2 regions of the Mangrovibacillus cuniculi genome follow, and region 2 is predicted to be linked to the other one. Evidence: a T-box and tRNA genes for the amino acid it is inferred to sense, from the RefSeq annotation. Region 2 holds a T-box; the other holds one or more tRNA genes.
What was found. A T-box is a leader RNA that pairs with one kind of tRNA and senses whether it is charged. The one in region 2 lies ahead of G8O30_RS08885 (valine--tRNA ligase), so its partner is inferred to be a tRNA-Val.
Positions count from the first base shown of each region.

Region 1: it has a tRNA-Val gene. The T-box ahead of G8O30_RS08885 (valine--tRNA ligase) is inferred to sense a tRNA for this amino acid. The anticodon was not compared.

Region 1 covers NZ_CP049742.1:2,877,833-2,884,669, reverse strand. Annotated here, with positions in the region: gene G8O30_RS14675 (CdaR family protein) at 1-540, opposite strand, end outside; gene cdaA (diadenylate cyclase CdaA) at 533-1,360, opposite strand; gene G8O30_RS14665 (anti-sigma factor family protein) at 1,557-2,141, opposite strand; gene sigW (RNA polymerase sigma factor SigW) at 2,177-2,740, opposite strand; gene G8O30_RS14655 (aspartyl-phosphate phosphatase Spo0E family protein) at 2,914-3,081, shown strand; gene rocF (arginase) at 3,140-4,039, opposite strand; tRNA gene G8O30_RS14645 (tRNA-Lys) at 4,764-4,836, opposite strand; tRNA gene G8O30_RS14640 (tRNA-Gln) at 4,843-4,917, opposite strand; tRNA gene G8O30_RS14635 (tRNA-Tyr) at 5,017-5,101, opposite strand; tRNA gene G8O30_RS14630 (tRNA-Thr) at 5,109-5,184, opposite strand; tRNA gene G8O30_RS14625 (tRNA-Val) at 5,193-5,268, opposite strand; tRNA gene G8O30_RS14620 (tRNA-Glu) at 5,289-5,363, opposite strand; tRNA gene G8O30_RS14615 (tRNA-Thr) at 5,383-5,455, opposite strand; tRNA gene G8O30_RS14610 (tRNA-Asn) at 5,458-5,532, opposite strand; rRNA gene rrf (5S ribosomal RNA) at 5,542-5,658, opposite strand; rRNA gene G8O30_RS14600 (23S ribosomal RNA) at 5,809-6,837, opposite strand, start outside.
Region 2 covers NZ_CP049742.1:1,735,451-1,742,287, forward strand. Annotated here, with positions in the region: gene G8O30_RS08880 (bifunctional folylpolyglutamate synthase/dihydrofolate synthase) at 1-117, opposite strand, end outside; gene G8O30_RS08885 (valine--tRNA ligase) at 608-3,253, opposite strand; T-box leader at 3,304-3,536, opposite strand; gene ysxE (spore coat protein YsxE) at 3,815-4,840, opposite strand; gene spoVID (stage VI sporulation protein D) at 4,906-6,021, opposite strand; gene hemL (glutamate-1-semialdehyde 2,1-aminomutase) at 6,262-6,837, opposite strand, start outside.

The DNA.
Region 1 (6,837 bases), 1.1 Mb from region 2:
TACATACGTGATTTGATCTATTACATTTTTTGCACCGACGATTGTTACTTTCGTTGGATCCACAATAGGGGTATCAGATTCAAATCCTTCTGCAAGTTGGGACGTATCGAATTCTGCTTCTACAGAGAATTCCTTCGATACTCTTTCTTGTAAAGAAACATCTGCATACGTTGGATCTAAGGTAACTGTTAGCTTCTCGGAAATATTCCTTACTTGTATAGGAACATTTACTTCGCCTATGTCTGCATTAGACATATCAATAAATACTTCATATTCTTTTTGTGCTCGAGTAGACTGCACAATTGCCCGAGGGCCCTCAATTGTCATCGTGACCGTTGATGGAGCTCCTGTCACTACAAAGTTTTCATTATCGTAAATAACATCCACTGGTACTTCTTCAATCACTTCCAAGCTATCAGAACTACTAGCAGTCTGGGGAGATTGATCTTGGTCAAAATTAACGGATGAATACAGGAGTAATGCTAACAGTAGTGCCACTACTCTCATAAACCATTTACTTTCCATAAACTTATCAATCATTACGCTTCCCCCTCATCGAGAATAGTGAGGAGTTGTTTTGTTTTGATTTTGAAGAAGATAACAACTCTTCTGATAATAGACTCTTTAAATCTTCCACACTCAACCCACGATGTAGCTCACCATTTTTCGTTAATGACACTGCTCCCGTTTCCTCAGAAACAACAATGGTAATAGCATCTGTTACTTCACTTATTCCAATTGCTGCTCTGTGTCTAGTACCCAGTTCCTTTGAAATAAAGGCACTCTCCGAGAGAGGGAGATAACAAGCTGCTGCAGCAATTTGATTTTTTTGTAACACCACCGCTCCATCATGCAATGGAGTATTAGGTATGAAGATGTTAATTAGAAGTTCTGACGTAATTTTAGACTGAAGAGGTATTCCTGTTTCTATGTAATCACCTAATCCAGTTTCACGCTCGATTGATAAAAGCGCGCCGATACGACGTTTTGCCATATAGCTTATAGACGTACCAATATGGTCAATAATTAATTTCGTTTCTTCTTCTTCTTGATTGCCACTTCTAGCGAAAAGTCTTCCTCTTCCAAGTTGCTCTAATGCTCTCCTCAACTCAGGCTGGAAGATAATTATAATGGCCAAGAAACCCCACTCGATTACTTGTTCCATCATCGCACTAAGCGTATCAAATCCTAAGAACACACTAAGTGTTTGAACAATGATAATAACAAAGATCCCTTTTAATAGCTGAACCGCTTTGGTCCCCTTGATTACCATAATTATTTTATATATGACAAACCAAACTAATAATATATCAATGATGTTAGTCATGTAGTCTAACATCATAAAGTCTTCAAAAGGCATATTTCATCCTCCATCTATATAATCATCTTTTGATGCGTAGGAATAGGGGTATCTTTTTCATTATAGCATACTGGAAAATAAAAACGTAATTACGGTCATGTTACGAGTTAATGATAAATTCATGATGTAAATACCTTTCCTTAACTAAACAAAACCAGGTGAATCATCTATCCGACTCACCCGGTTTGTCCTACTTTTATGGCACAAATTGTTTTCCTAACTTTTTCATCTGGTACCACAACCATTCGAATGCTTGATCAATCTCCTCAATCTCACCAGTTACGGAACCAGCAGAAGCTAAGTATTTATCGCCATTTATAACAGTAACACTTCCATCTACTTTTCCTTCAATTTTGATGTTACCGTTTCGCACGATTACATCACCTTGAACCGTTTCACCTGGTGGAACCACTACAGTATCACCACTAGCAACCAAATTAGGTTGCTTTGTATAGGAGAACTCATCTGTTCCGTTCCAAGTAGTAAATAAACTGCCACCCATCAAAACAATAAACATAGCAGCCGCGGATAATAGAGGGTATTGTTGTAACCATCTCTTTGCACCGATACGTTTTTTCTCTTTCGGTAGTTTATCTAATACATTCTGTGTGAAATTATCTGGTGCACTAATATGAGAAGTACTCTGGACAAGTGCAATAACTTTTTTCAATTCATTAAAATGCTCTAAACAGTCCTGGCATTGATTTAAATGCGCCATTAACTGTTGTTGTTCTTCTACCGATAAATCGCCATCTAAATAATCATGCATAGCATTGATCATTTCATCTGAACATCGCGTCAAGGTCTTTCACCTCTTTATAAGTGTCTTAATCGTTTGCGAAGCGCTTCTCTTCCTCGGTGTATACGCGTCTTCACAGTTCCAAGAGGCATATCTAATATTTCACTAATCTCTTGTAAAGGCAATTCTTCCATATACTTTAATAAAATAACTGATCGATACTTTTCTGGCAATTGCATTATCTCTTGTTGTATTGTATGACCTATCTCCAATTGTTCTACTTCTTCATCAGGTTTTAATTCCGTAGAAGCAATTTGAGAATACATCGTTAAACCTTCCGTCCCTGCAACCTCTGCATCTAAATAGTAATCAGGCTTTTTCTTTCTGATACGGTCAATACATACATTAGTGGCTATCCGAAACAACCACGTGGAAAATTTCCGATCAAGATGATACGTATGAATATTTACATATGCACGAATAAACGCTTCTTGTGCCATATCTTCCGCTTCATGACGGTTACCAAGCATTCGATAGCATAATTGAAAGACTTTATCTTTGTAAAGTTCAACAATTTCACCATACGCATTCTGATCACCAGCTAATACCTGTTTAATTCTCTTCTTTACTAGTAAGTCCATTTTCTATACCCTCCGCCTCTGCGGCTACCTTTTATACGTATAGGTTTCAAAAAAGTTTCACCGTTCTAAAAATAATTTATAGGTTTATTCTAACAAATTTTTACTATATATGTTTGTACTTTTTGTAAAAAGGGGATAAAGTATATATATACCATTTGCAGGAGGAATGACTGATGAAGAGTTTAGAAGAACATATTGAATATTGTCGTCAAAAGATGGTGAAACTCGCTTCAAAGTATTCCTTTGCACACTCAGAAGTAGTTGCAGCAAGTGTAGAACTAGATCAACTATTAAATCAACTATGGCTAGAAAATAATAAAAAGAATGTCAGGAAGTCCTGACATTCTTTTTTTGTTACGTGAACAGTAACCACTCATTTTCAGGTGTGTTTTCTTTCTATCACAAAAGCTTCTCACCAAATAAAGAGCCAATGAGAGCAACTGCTGTAGCCGCAGTTTTGTTTTTCTCATCTAGAATAGGATTTACTTCTACAAATTCAGCTGAAGTAATTAACTTTGACTCTTCTAACATCTCCATAGCCAAGTGACTTTCTCTATAAGTAGCTCCACCTGGAACCGGTGTTCCTACCCCTGGTGCTTCTTGTGGATCCAACGCATCTAAATCTAAAGATAAATGCACCCCATCTAGATTCTTTTCTTTTAAGTAACTGATAGTTTCATCCATTACTTGAGTCATTCCAAGACGGTCTACCTCATGCATGGTATATACCTTAATTCCTTTTTCCTTAATTAACGTTCGTTCTCCCTCATCTAGAGATCTTGCTCCAATGATAACAATATTCTCCGGTTTTATTTTTGGAGAATCACCGTGTATGGAAGTTAAAGTCGGGTGACCTATTCCTAAACTAACCGCTAGTGGCATCCCGTGTATATTACCAGATGGAGAGGTTTCTCCAGTGTTTAAATCTCCATGTGCATCATACCAAATAATCCCTAAATTACTATAATGCCTTGCTAGCCCAGCAATTGTGCCCATCGCAATACTATGGTCCCCACCTAGTACTAAAGGAAAGTCCCCTTCAGTAATAACTTTATCAACCGTTATGGCCAGCTCCGTATTCCCTTTAGCAACCGCTTTCAAATTTCTCAAATTAGTAGAAGGGTCTTGCACTCTTTCAGCTGCTTCAATTAAAACATCCCCTCGATCTCTTACTGTATGACCGATGTTTTCTAAACGTTCTACTACACCTGCATATCTGATAGCACTAGGCCCCATGTCTACTCCACGTCTCATTTGACCTAAATCCATTGGTACACCTATTAAAGAGATTGATTTCATGAATGTTTCCCCCTTTTTATCTTTCTTCTATTGTAAGAGTAAATAGGAACATGACTCAACTCAACAAAATTTTGCATAACTATTCAGAATATATAATTTTATATTTAGTCGTTTTATATCAATCTTAGCTTGTATGGTGAAGTATAGAGAGACAATTCTCCAATTTGTCCATTCGGTATATGTAGGGTCTGCTTCTAGCGCCACTTTTAAAAATAAATTTCTTTATGTCCATAAACTTATTACTGAGGGGAAGTGTGAAATGTTCTTATGCTTTCTCTCATTGTTATCTTGGTGCATGAGTGCTTGTAGGGGCCATATTCTTTTCTTGCTAAGGGTTTTCTCGCGCCAGATGGGCATAGATAGCTTCTATTCTCTTCTCACGGCGGATTTCCTCGAGCCAGATGAGTATAGAGCGCTCCTATTCTCTTCTCACGGCGGATTTCCTCGCGCCAGATGAGTATAGAGCGCTCCTATTCTCTTCTCACGGCGGATTTCCTCGCACCAGATGAGTATAGAACAACACCTTTCAACTCACATACCTGTAATCTTCATAAAAGAAAACCTATTTAAGATCCCATTACGTATCTCTTTTGTACAAAGTATCATTTTTAATTAAATAAAGGAGACTCATCTAAGAGTCAACCACATCACGTGACTAACGATGAGTTGTTATTGATCACGTAACAAAAAAACTAGCCTACAAAAGTAGACTAGTTTTATGTGATGAGCCATGAAGGACTCGAACCTTCGACCCTCTGATTAAAAGTCAGATGCTCTACCAACTGAGCTAATGGCTCTAAAATTGGCTGGGCTAGCTGGATTCGAACCAACGCATGACGGAGTCAAAGTCCGTTGCCTTACCGCTTGGCTATAGCCCAATAATGTGATAGTAATAGTTTAACCAGAGTAAAGTATACTATGCATAACCAATTACTGAATTAATAGTAATAAAAAAACCTCTATTAAAGGTAAATAAGTGGTGGAGGGGGACGGATTCGAACCGCCGAACCCTGAGGGAGCGGATTTACAGTCCGCCGCGTTTAGCCACTTCGCTACCCCTCCACTTGGATGGTGCCGGCGATAGGAGTCGAACCCACGACCTACTGATTACAAGTCAGTTGCTCTACCAACTGAGCTACACCGGCAAAATATATGGTGGAGGATGACGGGATCGAACCGCCGACCCCCTGCTTGTAAGGCAGGTGCTCTCCCAGCTGAGCTAATCCTCCATATTTTTAATATGTATAAATGGTGACCCGTACGGGATTCGAACCCGTGTTACCGCCGTGAAAGGGCGGTGTCTTAACCGCTTGACCAACGGGCCAGTAAAGTGAAATTAAATAAGCTTCCAACCGGGCTCGAACCGGTGACCTCTTCCTTACCATGGAAGTGCTCTACCTGCTGAGCTATGGAAGCAATGGCTCCGCAGGCAGGACTCGAACCTGCGACCGATCGGTTAACAGCCGATAGCTCTACCACTGAGCTACTGCGGAATCATATAAGCCTGGCGACGTCCTACTCTCACAGGGGGAGATCCCCCAACTACCATTGGCGCTGAGAAGCTTAACTGCCGTGTTCGGGATGGGAACGGGTGTGACCTTCTCGCTATCGCCACCAGACATTATTGCTTCAAATCTCTTTTGTCTCTTAAGACAAAATTTATTTTACTATATTTGAAGAAAAAATCAAGTGTTTTTTTCACCTTTATTCCTTCAAAACTAAATACTGCGCGCCACCAAAGCGTATTGCCGAGAATCACCAAGTTTGACTTGGTTAAGTCCTCGATCGATTAGTATTCGTCAGCTCCACATGTCGCCATGCTTCCACCTCGAACCTATCTACCTGATCATCTTTCAGGGATCTTACTTCTTACGAATGGGAAATCTCATCTTGAGGGGGGCTTCATGCTTAGATGCTTTCAGCACTTATCCCTTCCGCACATAGCTACCCAGCGATGCCTTTGGCAAGACAACTGGTACACCAGCGGTGCGTCCATCCCGGTCCTCTCGTACTAAGGACAGCTCCTCTCAAATTTCCTACGCCCACGACGGATAGGGACCGAACTGTCTCACGACGTTCTGAACCCAGCTCGCGTACCGCTTTAATGGGCGAACAGCCCAACCCTTGGGACCGACTACAGCCCCAGGATGCGATGAGCCGACATCGAGGTGCCAAACCTCCCCGTCGATGTGGACTCTTGGGGGAGATAAGCCTGTTATCCCCGGGGTAGCTTTTATCCGTTGAGCGATGGCCCTTCCATGCGGAACCACCGGATCACTAAGCCCGACTTTCGTCCCTGCTCGACTTGTAGGTCTCGCAGTCAAGCTCCCTTGTGCCTTTACACTCTACGAATGATTTCCAACCATTCTGAGGGAACCTTTGGGCGCCTCCGTTACCTTTTAGGAGGCGACCGCCCCAGTCAAACTGCCCACCTGACACTGTCTCCCACCCCGATAAGGGGCGCGGGTTAGAAGTTCAATACAGCCAGGGTAGTATCCCACCAATGCCTCCACCGAAGCTGCCGCTCCGGCTTCCAAGGCTCCTACCTATCCTGTACAAGCTGTACCAAAATTCAATATCAGGTTGCAGTAAAGCTCCACGGGGTCTTTCCGTCCTGTCGCGGGTAACCTGCATCTTCACAGGTACTATAATTTCACCGAGTCTCTCGTTGAGACAGTGCCCAGATCGTTACGCCTTTCGTGCGGGTCGGAACTTACCCGACAAGGAATTTCGCTACCTTAGGACCGTTATAGTTACGGCCGCCGTTTACTGGGGCTTCGGTTCAGAGCTTCGCGTGA
Region 2 (6,837 bases):
CAAATGCGGTTGATCCAGTCGCTCCATCAACCATTCCATTCTCTTCAAACCAGGTTTAATACCAAACTTTAAGGTGGAATGGATCCAATTAATTGCTTCTTCTACAGTCCAAGACACGTTTCATAACCTCTTTTCTAGTTGAAATCAACGTATATTATTTTCTTAAGAAATTCATGTAGATTATATAGAAAACAGGTGGATTTATATAAATAGATCCACCTGTTTTTTTATAAATTTATAATGATAAGATTGGCAGTAAAAAAAATCTTACTGCAATAATTGTGCTTTACTCTATTTATATTCTGGGATTGGAGCGAAAGGGGGCGACTCCTGCGGAAAAGGTGGGTAGCTGAGACCCCACAGGAGTTAGGAGCGAAGCGACAACGACGAGGAGGCAGTGTCTAGCTACAGGAGCGCAACCGCTAGGGAAACTCCAAAAGCCCTCCGTTGGCTGAAGATCTGCCTACTCGGTCTTCTGGAGTTTTCTGCCGCGGCTGAACGCGCCCCTTACGCATTTCTATTCAGATGCCCGCCCCGCGGAAAGCGTCCCCCTGCAGCGGAAATCCCTCTGCAGTCATTATGATGTTTCGTCCAATCCTTCCATGAATTATAGTTGCTTCAGTTCTTGAATACGTTGTTCCACTGACGCTTTCTTCTCTAAATAATCTTTTTCTTTCGCTTTTTCTTCCTCCACTACATTAGCAGGAGCTTTACTCACAAATCTTTCGTTAGTAAGTTTCTTTTGAACGCGGTCTACTTCACTCGTCCACTTCTGTAACTCTTTCTCTAAACGGGCAATTTCTTCTTCTACATTAATTAACCCTTCAAGAGGTAAGAATAGTTCTGCACCTGTTACAATGGCTGACATCGCTTTTTCTGGAGCTTGAATGTCTGTTCCAATTGTTAATGTTTCTGGATTACAGAAACGCTCAATATATCCTCTGTTTGCTTCTAAAGATTCCGCATCCTTAGATTTAATTACTAACGTAATTTTCTTACTTAGTGGTGTATTTACCTCTGCACGAATGTTACGTACTGCACGAATGATATCCACTAATTGTTTCATATCTTCTGCTGCTTTGTTATCCGAAAGTGATTTATCGACAACTGGCCAGCTTGCTACCGTAATAGATTCGCCTTGATGCGGCAAGTTCTGCCATATTTCCTCGGTAATAAACGGCATGAACGGATGTAAAAGTCGCATTGTGTTGTCGAGAACATAAGCTAAGATGGAACGAGTTGTTTTCTTCGCTTCCTCATCCTCTCCATATAACGGAAGTTTTGACATCTCGATGTACCAGTCACAGAAGTCATCCCAAATGAAGTTATATAGAACACGACCTACTTCACCAAACTCATACTTGTCGGATAAGCGAGTTACCGTTTCAATTGTTTCATTAAGACGAGTTAAAATCCATTTATCTGCTACAGATTTCTTACCAGTTAAATCGATTTCTTCATACGTTAAACCATCCATGTTCATTAAAGCAAAACGAGAAGCGTTCCAAATCTTATTAGCAAAGTTCCAAATAGACTCTACTTTTTCCATGCTGAAACGTAAGTCTTGACCTGGAGAAGAACCAGTAGATAAGAAGTAACGTAGTGCATCTGCACCATATTGATCAATAACATCCATTGGATCTACACCGTTACCCAGAGACTTACTCATTTTACGACCTTCGCTATCACGAACTAAACCATGAATAAGTACATCTTTAAATGGTCTTTGTCCAGTAAATTCAATACCTTGGAAAATCATACGAGATACCCAGAAGAAAATGATATCGTATCCTGTTACTAATGTTGAAGTCGGATAGTAACGCTTAAAGTCTGGTGATTCTGTTTCTGGCCAGCCCATCGTAGAAAATGGCCATAGTGCAGAACTAAACCAAGTATCTAATACATCTGTGTCTTGCTCCCAGTTTTCCGCATCTGATGGTGCTTCATGTCCTACATATACTTCGCCTGTTTCTTTATGATACCAAGCTGGAATTCGGTGTCCCCACCAAAGCTGTCTGGAAATACACCAGTCACGGATGTTTTCCATCCAACGTAAATATGTTTTTTCAAATCTTTCTGGTACAAAGTTTACTTTGTCTTCCTTTTCTTGAAGCGCAACTGCTTCCGCAGCTAAACTTTGCATATTTACGAACCATTGTGTAGATAGATACGGCTCTACAACTGCTCCACTTCGCTCAGAGTGGCCAACAGAATGTAAGTGCTCTTCAATTTTAAATACTACACCTGCTTCTTCAAGCTCCTTAACGATTTGCTTACGACATTCAAAGCGATCCATACCTTGGTACTTTCCAGCCAACTGATTCATTGTACCGTCTTCATTCATTACTAGAATGCGCTCTAAATTATGACGATTACCAATTTCAAAGTCGTTAGGGTCATGCGCAGGAGTAATCTTTACTGCTCCAGAACCAAATTCCATATCTACATAGTCGTCACCAACGATAGGTATCAATCTACCTGTAATTGGTAATTTAACTTTTTTCCCAATTAAGTGCTTGTAACGGTCATCTTCTGGATGAACTGCAACAGCTGTGTCTCCTAGCATTGTCTCTGGACGTGTTGTAGCGATTTCAATAGAGCCGCTTCCATCTTCTAGAGGATAACGCATATGGTAGAATGCACCTTGCACATCTTTATAAATTACCTCGATGTCTGATAAGGCCGTTTTTGTAGCTGGATCCCAGTTAATAATGTATTCACCACGATAGATAAGTCCTTTCTTATATAGCGTTACAAATACTTCATTAACGGCTTTTGATAGACCTTCATCCAATGTAAATCTTTCACGCGAATAGTCTAATCCAAGTCCTAGCTTTGACCACTGAGAACGAATGAATGAAGCATATTCTTCTTTCCACTTCCACGTCTCTTCTACGAATGCTTCACGACCTAGGTCGTAACGAGATTTACCTTCGCTGCGTAGTTTTTCTTCTACTTTTGCTTGCGTTGCAATTCCCGCATGGTCCATTCCTGGTAACCAAAGTACATCATAGCCTTGCATACGCTTGATACGAGTTAAAATATCTTGTAACGTTGTATCCCATGCATGGCCTAAGTGTAATTTACCCGTTACATTTGGTGGTGGAATTACGATTGTATATGGTTCTTTCTCTGGATCTGGTTTTGCTTCAAAGAAAGCTCCTTTTAGCCACCACTCGTAACGACCAGATTCAATCGATTTCGGGTCATATTTTGTTGGCATTTCTAACTTTGTTTCTTCTTGTGTTGACATCGATTTTCGCCTCCTAAAAATGTGTAGAAAATACAAAAAACCCCTTCCGTCAAAAGGACGAATGGAGTTGTTTTCGCGGTACCACCTTTTTTCATACAACAAAATAAACCACTTTGTTGTAGCTCTTCATCTCATAACGGCTTCTAACCGGCTCTTGCTACTAGTACTTTCACAAGAACTGCTCCAAGGCGACCTTCCACAATGAGCCCTTAGGTGTCTTTCAGCCTAGAACACCCTCTCTAAAAGCGCCTACTTGTGTACTCTTCCTTATCTCGGCATCTTTATGTAATTTTCTTTATAGTATACAATTATAGCCACATTCGTCAACCTTCAATTCATTAGCATTTAAAATTGGGCTGAAAATTTATTCATTAGATAGTGTTTATTATATATACTACCAAGGGATCCTAACACTCTGTTTTCTCCTTTGGCGTCCACTGGTAAACAAAATGATCCCTAAAGGAGACTCATCTAAGAGCGAGCCACATCACGTGGCTAACGATTAGTTGTTACGATTCACGTAACAAAAAAAGGAAACCTCCAGCATTGGTGGGCTCCTTTTTATCCGTTTTGTTCTTCTTTTTGCTTCTCTATTTCTTCCAAACGCATCACAATGTACTCAATATTCTTCAGTCTCCAGTAGCTATTCTGCAACCTTTGGACATACTTCATCTCGTTACGTCGATGTTCCTTCGCATGATACTGCTGGACAACTGTAGTCAATTTTCCAGGATGCGCTAAGTATGCCTGGAACAAGAGCAATTCTTCTTTTTTCAAAGGAAAATGAGAAAAATAGCTTTGCAGAGCAAAAAGTAAATCTTCGTGTGGTTTCATCGGAGTATCTACTACTTGATAGATAAATGGTAATAAATCATGAGAAGGAGAACCATAGACAGATCTTTCAAAACTTGTGAAGAAACCTAACCCTTTTTCATCAAATAAAAAATGGTCTAAGTTTACCTTTCCGTGCACTAACACAGTTCGTACTTTTTCATTTTCTTTTGATTCTTCAAACCATTCCTCTAATTTATTTCTAGCATATTTTAACGCTTGTGAAACATCTAGATAAAATGTTAGAAATTGAAGTTGGAAAGGAGATGGATACCACTCTTCTTCACACTCTTTTAAAAATGTTTCTAGAAAGTCATTCTCTTTTTCCCATTCTCCATCTAAAACTTGAAAGTGATGTTCACGATCTTCCTTTGAAACAGTTTCTTCTTTCACAGATAGTAGGTGTAACCTTGCTAATTCCTTCAGCATTTTATCCATTTTTTCTTGTCGTTCTTCTAATCTTTCATTCATAACAAAGGGCATTAAATAATAGAGTGTTGTTCCATCAAGAACACCATATCTGCCATCTAGTGTTGGAAATACTGGCACTAATCTTTGGAATCCTTTTTGCGCCATAAAATGAATATTTCGAACAAAATCTAACCCTACTTTAGCAGGAATCTCTTTCAAAATATAGTTCCCTGAACGAGCGTACACCTTATATACGCAGTCTCTTTTTTCTAAAAATTGCGCTTCTAACCCATACGCTTGAAGCACAGATCCAATTCTATTGGAATTATCTTGTGTTGAAGACATGCTTAGCCCCACCTTTTGAAGAAAAAGCAAGGAGAGCTATCTCCCCTTGCTTTGTTTCGTTCCAGCTATTGTTTAAACGAATAAATGTTACTTGTACTTGGAATCGTTAGCACTTGACCTTCTTTCAGATACTCATCTTCTCCAAGTTCATTTGCCTTTGCAATAGCATGGGAGGGAACTTTATAACGATCTGCAATAGTTTGTAGTTCCTCTCCTTGTTGCACAATGCAAATTCGTAATCTAGTAGATTGCTCCTCTTGTTTACGAGCAAAGAAATCTGTTAGAGAAATAGACTCTTCTTTCTTTGATTTCGATGCTTTGACATCTAACATTAAAGGGCTACTCTCTTCATCTTCTTGCACTTCTTCTTCTTTGGAAGCTTCCGGATATACATAGGGCTTTTCTACATCTGGGCTACTAGAAGATTCTTCTTCTTCTTCAAATAGATCTAAGTCAAACATATACTCTTTATCATCACGTTCTTGATAGGCAGGTGGTTCTTGCTCTTGATAGTTTTGATCATATTGAACGTACACTTCTTCTGTATCTTCCGCTGGAGTTGCTTCAGCGACTTTACGAGCTTCTGTATAGAAGTATGGGCTATCTTCCGCAGGCTCTTGCACTTCTTCATCGTGCGCAAGCTCTACTTCTACTTCCACTTCCGTATCTGCTTCTGGTTCAGCATAAGCTGTTCCACGGAAATCCTCATAGGATTGATTTACTTCTTCGTTCAGTCCTACTGGAAAATAGTTCTCATCTTTAACTCCTTCAATCATTAGTTCCGCTTGTACACGTAGGCACGCTTTTTCTGGAAATGAATAATCAAATGAAGCAATGGATACGTCCACATCATTTGTATTCGCTACTCTTGTTTTTGGAATAGCGATATCAATAGGAAATGGATGTTCAATATAGCATGTACCGTCTTCTCTGTATTCTGTCTTTTCTACATACTGAACCGTTTTCTCTGCTTCTTCTGAATATTCTTCTTGTTCTTCTTGGTTTCGCGCGTACTCCCCAGTAAGTTCTAGAATCCCACGAATTACGTAGTAGTGTTCTTGCTCCGTGATGGTTATATTAGGATCCAAAGAAATGGATTGAAGTTCTTCTACTTCCTGTCCTCTTTTGAACCATACTGTTTCTTCCAGAGTTACACGTAAATATGATTGTTCTTGTGACAATATAATTCCTCCTCCCAAGCTACAATTCCATTCAGTATTGTCCTTATCAATGTATGAGGGAGGAGAATCATATATTACATTCATTTTTTTGGAAAATAGTGTTAGGGATTTTAAAACCAAAAGTGACTGCACAAGAATTTTTCAAAAAATCATTTTCACTGCATTTATTTTATTTCTACTTTCCTGTACAAAGAAAAAGTGGACCTTAAATAAGGTCCACTAAAATATCTAAACTGTTATTTACTTCTTCGCCAAAGTTGCAAATGACTTTTCTACTGCTTCCAATGTAAAGGCAATGTCTTCATCCGTATGAGCTGTGGATAAGAACATTCCTTCGAATTGAGAAGGTGGTAACGATACTCCGTTTAGCGCCATTTCACGATAGTAATTTGCAAAGAATGCCAAGTCACATGTTTTAGCATCATCGTAATTTCGCACTGGTTTGTCTGTAAAGAATACTCCGAACATGGAGCCTGCACGGTTGAAACTTACTGGAATATCGTACTTCTCTGCAGAAGCACTAATACCATTTTCTAGCATATCGCACATCTCGTCAAAACGATTATACGTCTCAGGCGTTAGTTGACGAAGCGTTTCAAAACCAGCAGTCATAGCTAGTGGGTTACCCGATAGTGTTCCAGCTTGATAAATCGTTCCACTTGGGGCAATTTGCTCCATGATTTCACGTTTACCACCATATGCTCCAACAGGTAGACCTCCACCAATTACTTTCCCTAGACATGTTAAGTCTGGTTTCACACCGTAGTGACCTTGGGCACAGTTATATGCAACTCGGAAACCTGTCATTACTTCATC